3 regions of the Paenibacillus sp. FSL K6-0276 genome follow, and region 3 is predicted to be linked to each of the others. Evidence: predicted binding sites of a transcription regulator. Region 3 holds the regulator's gene; each other region holds the start of a gene.
The links. Region 3 encodes LexA, which represses DNA repair genes until DNA is damaged. Its sites were predicted from a motif close to CGAACATATGTTCG; they were not measured.

Region 1 (2,275 bases), 1.2 Mb from region 3:
ATATCTTTAGCAGAGGCTATAAGCGTCTGATCTTCTATTGTAATCAAATACTCCATATACAATTCCGTCCTCCTCTTATTTTTTCTAAGTATATTAAATCGCACTACATTATGATATAAGATATACTATTTTAAGTTCCAAAAAAGGAGGAGCAGATTTGAAAATACAGAAATTTATCACCAGTCTCATCATTGTTGTGTTACTTGCCTTGAGCGGTTACTGGTTTGAACAGAACGGAGACCCGGCAGCCCCCTCGTCTACATCCGATTCAGAAGTTGTTCAGCTGACCTTCCCATCGGATCGTTATCCTGAGACCGCCAAGCATATTCAGGATGCGATTGCCAAAGGGGAATCCGCCACGTGCACCATTAACCGTGAGCAGGCTGAAGAGAACCGCAAAGAATCCTTAAAAGGGATCCCCACCAAAAAAGGGTACGACCGCGATGAATGGCCAATGGCCATGTGTGATGAAGGCGGCAAAGGTGCCGACATTGAATACATAACCCCCAAAGATAACCGCGGTGCAGGAAGCTGGGTTGGTAATCAGCTAGAAGTTTATGCGGATGGAACCCGCGTAGAATTTATGTTCAAATAATAACTCGGCTGACAAATGAGAACTATGCTTCAAAAGAAAAGCCCCATCCGGCATACGCCGGATGGGGCTACAATGTGCATTAGCTAGCTTAGAAAAAGCAAGCTTTAGTGATGATAACCAGCAAGATAAAGAGTACCAGAATAGCTCCTGTTGAAGTAAAAGGACTACATACCGGACCTACTGATGCTGGACTTACTACAGGACCTACGTTACAACCACAATGTTCCATTCCCATGTTCAATTCCTCCTAATGATTAATGACTACAGCACAAGATATGTAAAAAGGAGATAAGCCGTTTGGGCGAATTGGCAAACAAATGCTATTCACCTAATGAATTGAATGGACAGGGTCGATAAACAGGATATACACGAAGGAGGTGCGATATGGATATAGCTGCATTATCAATGGCAATGAGTCAAGCATCCTTAGCTCAAAATGTTGGGATACAGGTCATGAATATTGCTAAAAATCAGGCGGAAACCCAGAGCCAAGCGATGGTGGAAATGCTAGGGAAAAGCGTCGCTCCTAATTTAGGAAAAACACTTGATATTAGTGTTTAATTGCTTTATGCTAAGGACATATAAGAACACTAGTTCTTATATGTCCTTTTTCTTTATACTTTTTGCTCTACATAGCCCTTCGGGCTTTTCTTTTGTACATTTATGCGAACATACGATCCTATAACTTAATGTGGATGAGGTGAATGAGATGATAAACATAAAATCATATTATCAAATGACTGCGCTGGAGAAGTGGACGGAAGATTTATACAAGCGCTTGAACCTTAATCATCCTTCGCAAATTTCGATTGCTTATATTGCAGAGCGTCTTAATATTTGGGTTCATTATTTGGATGTAAGAAGCAAGAGCATTGAAGCGTCTGCAGGGATGTACAGCATGTTTATCGACAACCGGCTTCCAGCTAGTCTGCAGCGGCTGGAATTTCTCCATGAGCTCTGTCACCTGCTCCGCCATGGTAACAATCATACATTGATGCCAGAGCATTTTACGCGGGCACAGGAGGATGAATCCGAGCGTTTTATTCTATACGCAGCTATGCCATACTCCATGATCTCCCGCATGACATTACCTGAACAACGGGAAGAAGCTATCACCTATCTTGCAGCAGAATTTCAAGTTCCTAGCGAGCTCGCTTTGCAACGGATTGATCAAATCCAGAGACGTGTATTTCAGGGGCAATTATTGGCCGTGATGGGAAGAAACGAAGAGCGATTAACACATATTCAATAATGACTGCGGGGATAATAAGCTTAGTCGCAATGAAGGTCCATTAATAATTATGGTGGAATTTCTCGTAAGGGGGAACGATATGGAAGCCATTAAAGTAATTGAATTATTGATGACTCATCCAGATTATAACGTAGATGCAGTTCACCCCGAAATTCCGGATTTTGTTGGGATTGAATCGATTGAAGTGGATCATGAAACGGGGACCTTCTCCATTTTATTGCAAGAACCCAAAGACGACTGAAGAAGGATCATTTTATTGGCAAGTCCATAATAAAAAGGCAGCAAGTATAGTAACCCAGGCAATTCTTTACCTACGCCATACACCTATAACCCCCCAAATAATAAACCATAAGATTCTCAGACCTGGCAACTTCGGATTAGTATGATTCTCCAATTGCTTAATTCGCTGCTCCAGCTCCTGTATTTTT
Region 2 (2,275 bases), 390 kb from region 3:
GTATTTCGACAAAAGCGCCTTCCGAGCATGAAGCTTTCAAAAAGCTGGAGGTTCTGGAGAAACAAATCAAAGAGATTTTACCAGATCATTTGTATGCGAATATTGATGTGCCACTGGAGCAATTGATTGTGGATTGGATGGCGGATGCAGGTCTGACTTTAAGTGCGGCTGAGAGTTGCACCGGAGGTTTGCTGATGGAGAGTATAACCAACATCCCAGGCAGTGCTTCAATGTTTGCAGGAGGAATCGTCTGTTATTCGAACGACTTAAAGAAAAAACTTCTGAATGTGCCAAGTGCCTTTTTGGAGGGACCAGATGCTCCTGGGGCGGTTAGTCGTGAAGTTGCCGAGGTATTAGCTGATCAGGTGAGAATGATCGCGGACAGCGATTTCGGTTTATCTGTAACAGGTGTAGCAGGACCAGGGTATTCTGAACGTAAACCAGTTGGACTTGTATTTATTGGCCTAGCTGAACGGGGGCGTAAGACAGAGGTATATGAGCTTAATCTTAAAGGTACACGTGAAAATATCCGACTACGTACTGTTAAAGCTCTGCTGTATCGATTATGGCGCAGACTTGAGGAACGCAAGGTGGAGACACCTCTTGAGGGTTCAGACTTGTAATGGGAGATTAGCCCAGTTATAATTGAAACATACGGAAGAACCGTGGCACTGAGATTTCTTTGCTGCGGTTTTTTGTATATCTGCAGAGATTTTGATCACTATTTTCGGTTATGATCATAAGTCGTTGATGTCCGGTGAAGTGAAGAAATTAGTTAACTTCTATATCCGGAGGGAGGCTTACAATAAAAGGGATAATTAACGTCGAAGACAAAAAAAACGAATGTATGTTCGAAAAAAAGCTTGGCAAGACCTCAAAAACACGTTATTATATTATTATAAACAGTGAAGGAAGTGGTCTGATTGTCAGATCGTCGTGCAGCGCTTGATATGGCGCTTCGTCAAATAGAAAAACAATTTGGTAAAGGTTCGATCATGAAACTGGGAGAATCCACTCATATGCAAGTGGAAGTTGTACCTAGCGGATCTTTGGCACTTGATATTGCGTTAGGTATAGGCGGACTTCCAAAGGGACGTATTATTGAAGTGTACGGACCAGAATCCTCCGGTAAAACAACTGTTGCTCTTCATGCTATTGCAGAAGTGCAAAAACATGGAGGACAAGCCGCATTTATCGATGCTGAGCATGCGCTCGATCCGAAGTATGCACGTAACTTGGGCGTAAACATCGACGAATTGTTGCTTTCCCAACCGGATACGGGTGAACAGGCACTTGAGATTGCTGAAGCACTTGTTCGTAGTGGCGCTGTAGACATTATTGTCGTTGACTCCGTTGCCGCTTTGGTTCCTAAAGCCGAAATTGAAGGCGATATGGGTGACTCTCACGTCGGGTTGCAGGCTCGCTTGATGTCTCAAGCGCTTCGGAAGCTATCAGGTGCCATTAGCAAATCGAATACGATTGCTATCTTTATTAACCAGCTTCGTGAGAAAATTGGTGTTATGTTCGGTAACCCTGAGACAACTCCGGGTGGTCGGGCGCTGAAATTCTACTCTTCCGTACGGTTGGATGTACGTCGTGTCGAAAGTATTAAAATGGGTAACGACGTCGTAGGTAACCGCACAAAGATCAAGATTGTGAAGAATAAGGTAGCACCTCCATTTAAGCAAGCAGATGTTGATATCATGTATGGTGAAGGGATTTCCAGAGAAGGAAGTCTTGTAGATATCGGTACTGAAATGGACATCGTGAATAAGAGCGGTGCATGGTATTCCTATGAGGGCGAACGTCTGGGTCAAGGACGTGAGAATGCCAAACAGTTTTTGAAGGAACATCAAGATATTGCACTCATCATTGAGAACAAGATCCGTGAAGCAAGTAATTTGTCCACTATTGTTGCTGCACCGAATGAAGCAGAACTCATTGCAGAACAAGAAGAAGAAAAGCTGCTTCTCGAAATAGAATAATTTATTAAGAAATAGGACGCCCTGTGATTGATTGTTGCAGGGTGTCTTTTCTTAAAAGTGCAATGAATGAAAGAACACAACTGATATAGCTACGAGGTGACAAGCCACTATGGTAATACAACTGGATATGGATTTTGAATCTGAAGCGCAGGACGAACAGGTCCTATCTGATTTTCCTGATGGTGAACTTTTAGAAATTACTAAGGTAGAGCGTCAGAAGAAATCGGACCACCGTTATATCATACATTTCGGAGCCTATAACATGACTGTACACGAAGACGTCATGATTA
Region 3 (2,275 bases):
AATAAATTTCACGAAGCTTGGCGCGTTCCGCCGTTTCCTCTTGATTAAGGCCTACGCTCTTCTGTTTGCGTGCCAATTCGTTAATACGCGCGACCAACTCATCAATATTCAAAACTTTCCCTCCCCATATAAATTAATTCTAACTCTGCCATGAGAAAAAGAGCTTGTCAAGGTTTACTCCCTGCAAGCTCTTCATGTCCTCTTATTATGTTCTTAGAATATTAATAAAAAGGTAAAGTGAGAATATCTCCAGCATTAATCTGACTACCTTTAATGCCATTGGATTTTTTAATTCCTTCTATATATACAGCCGTCTTCATATCAGAAGGTTTATTCTCAAGAGCAATACTCCAAAGTGTATCTCCACGTTCAACCACTACGCGCTTCTCATCCTTCATTAAAGTAGTAGATCCTGCAAATACATTGCCTACTACTGTAAGTCCTGATAGTACGAGCACAATGATCAATGTCAGTTTAACAACAAAATCTCTCCGGAACAAACGCATTAATCGTTCAAGCAAAAGCTCTGTAATCTCTTTAATCTGAGCTGAATAACGGGGAATAGGATTATTTCCTAAAGATTCAACCACTGGGGCTTTATCGTAGATGCTACGGTATGTACTGTATTTTAACATGAATATCATCCTCCAAACACTTGTTCTTACTTTTGAAATTATAATAACACGAACATGTGTTTTGTTCAATACTATTTTAGAACAATTGTTCTCTTTTTTTCAGAGGTTGATATTTACCATATTATTCATATAAAGAACCATTCTTATCATTTAGATGAAGGAAACGTAATCAATACAAGACTACCATTTATTAACTCTTTCGAATTAATATTTATAATAGTTAGAACTTATGTTTGTGCGAACGGTAGTTCTATGTTATAATTTTCCCAAACATTACTATATGGGGTTGATTCCAATGTCAAAGATTTCAAGTCGCCAACTGGCGATCCTGGAATTTATACGTAGCGAAGTCCGCAGCAAGGGTTATCCTCCTTCCGTCCGGGAGATTGGAGAAGCTGTTGGCCTTGCTTCCAGCTCCACAGTTCACGGTCATTTGGATCGGCTAGAGAAGAAGGGACTTATCCGTCGAGATCCAACGAAGCCTCGTGCGATAGAATTGCTTGGCCAAGAGGATTCCGAGAATGTCCATCATTTCGCACAAACCGTCGCTCGCATTCCTGTCGTAGGTAAGGTTACCGCCGGGGTTCCTATCACTGCTACTGAGAATATTGAAGACTACTTCCCGCTTCCAACTCACTATGTTGGAGATAACAAAGTATTTATGTTATCGGTTCAAGGTGACAGTATGGTCGAAGCTGGGATTATGAATGGTGACTATGTAATTGTTCGCCAACAACAAACGGCTGATAACGGAGATATCGTTGTAGCTATGACCGAAGAAGATGAAGCAACCGTTAAGACCTTTTATAAAGAACGTGATCATATACGTCTTCAGCCGGAGAATCCGGCGTACGAGCCTCTTCGCCTTAATCGCGTGACCATTCTCGGCAGAGTTATCGGATTATTTCGAGATATCCACTAAGTATGCACTCCTACCAACCGAAAACGGATACCGTCCTTTAAAGGACGGTATCCGTTTCTACGAGAAGTATAAGGATAATGTATACCGTAAAATATATACTTTCTTTTATTTTTAAAATAGCTGTTCTGCAAATGCAGAACAGCTATTTTACTGTTATCTAACTCCATCAATCAAGTTCAGAACATTTGTTCCCATGGGCTAAAATGGCCATTTTTAATGAATAACCGTTTATGCGTCCTGCTCATATCCTAATTAGAAAGGAGTGTTGCACAATGCCAAATTACCGAATAATAGTTGATCTGACGCAACGTATGCTTTATCTTCTTGATAACGACATTGTGATCAGGGGCTTCCCAGTCGGAATCGGTAAAATGTTAACTCAATCACCACTCGGTGACTTCACAATTATTAACAAACAGCCTGATCCAGGCGGTCCGTTTGGGGTCTTTTGGATGGGTCTATCTAAGCCTCACTATGGGATACATGGAAATAACGATCCCGCATCCATAGGGCACGAAGTTTCCCACGGTTGTATTCGTATGTACAATGAGGATGTGTTAACACTAGCTGCGATTGTTCCGATTGGAACACGAGTAACGATCAGGAATTAAATCTATCCATAGATAAACACGCCTCAATCATAGTTCAATGGATGGGGTGTGTTTGTAATTAAGTATTTTTGATGGCGTAATAGGAATCTTGTGGTTATATGTCGAAT

Region 1: MHH52_RS21690 (ImmA/IrrE family metallo-endopeptidase) is a predicted target of LexA. The motif match lies at 1,262-1,275, and genes of this name have one in related genera.
Region 2: recA (recombinase RecA) is a predicted target of LexA. The motif match lies at 841-854, and genes of this name have one in related genera.

What each region holds. Positions count from the first base shown of each region.
Region 1 is NZ_CP150276.1:4,580,969-4,583,243, forward strand. Features, by position in the region: gene MHH52_RS21670 (cytidine deaminase) at 1-56, opposite strand, end outside; gene MHH52_RS21675 (NucA/NucB deoxyribonuclease domain-containing protein) at 164-595, shown strand; gene MHH52_RS21680 (YjcZ family sporulation protein) at 684-830, opposite strand; gene MHH52_RS21685 (YjfB family protein) at 980-1,156, shown strand; gene MHH52_RS21690 (ImmA/IrrE family metallo-endopeptidase) at 1,305-1,847, shown strand; gene MHH52_RS21695 (hypothetical protein) at 1,927-2,088, shown strand; gene MHH52_RS21700 (hypothetical protein) at 2,155-2,275, opposite strand, start outside.
Region 2 is NZ_CP150276.1:3,730,115-3,732,389, reverse strand. Features, by position in the region: gene MHH52_RS17550 (competence/damage-inducible protein A) at 1-623, shown strand, start outside; gene recA (recombinase RecA) at 924-1,985, shown strand; gene MHH52_RS17540 (RecX family transcriptional regulator) at 2,095-2,275, shown strand, end outside.
Region 3 is NZ_CP150276.1:3,335,296-3,337,570, forward strand. Features, by position in the region: gene MHH52_RS15780 (DUF896 domain-containing protein) at 1-112, opposite strand, end outside; gene MHH52_RS15785 (LysM peptidoglycan-binding domain-containing protein) at 222-635, opposite strand; gene lexA (transcriptional repressor LexA) at 931-1,557, shown strand; gene MHH52_RS15795 (L,D-transpeptidase) at 1,830-2,168, shown strand.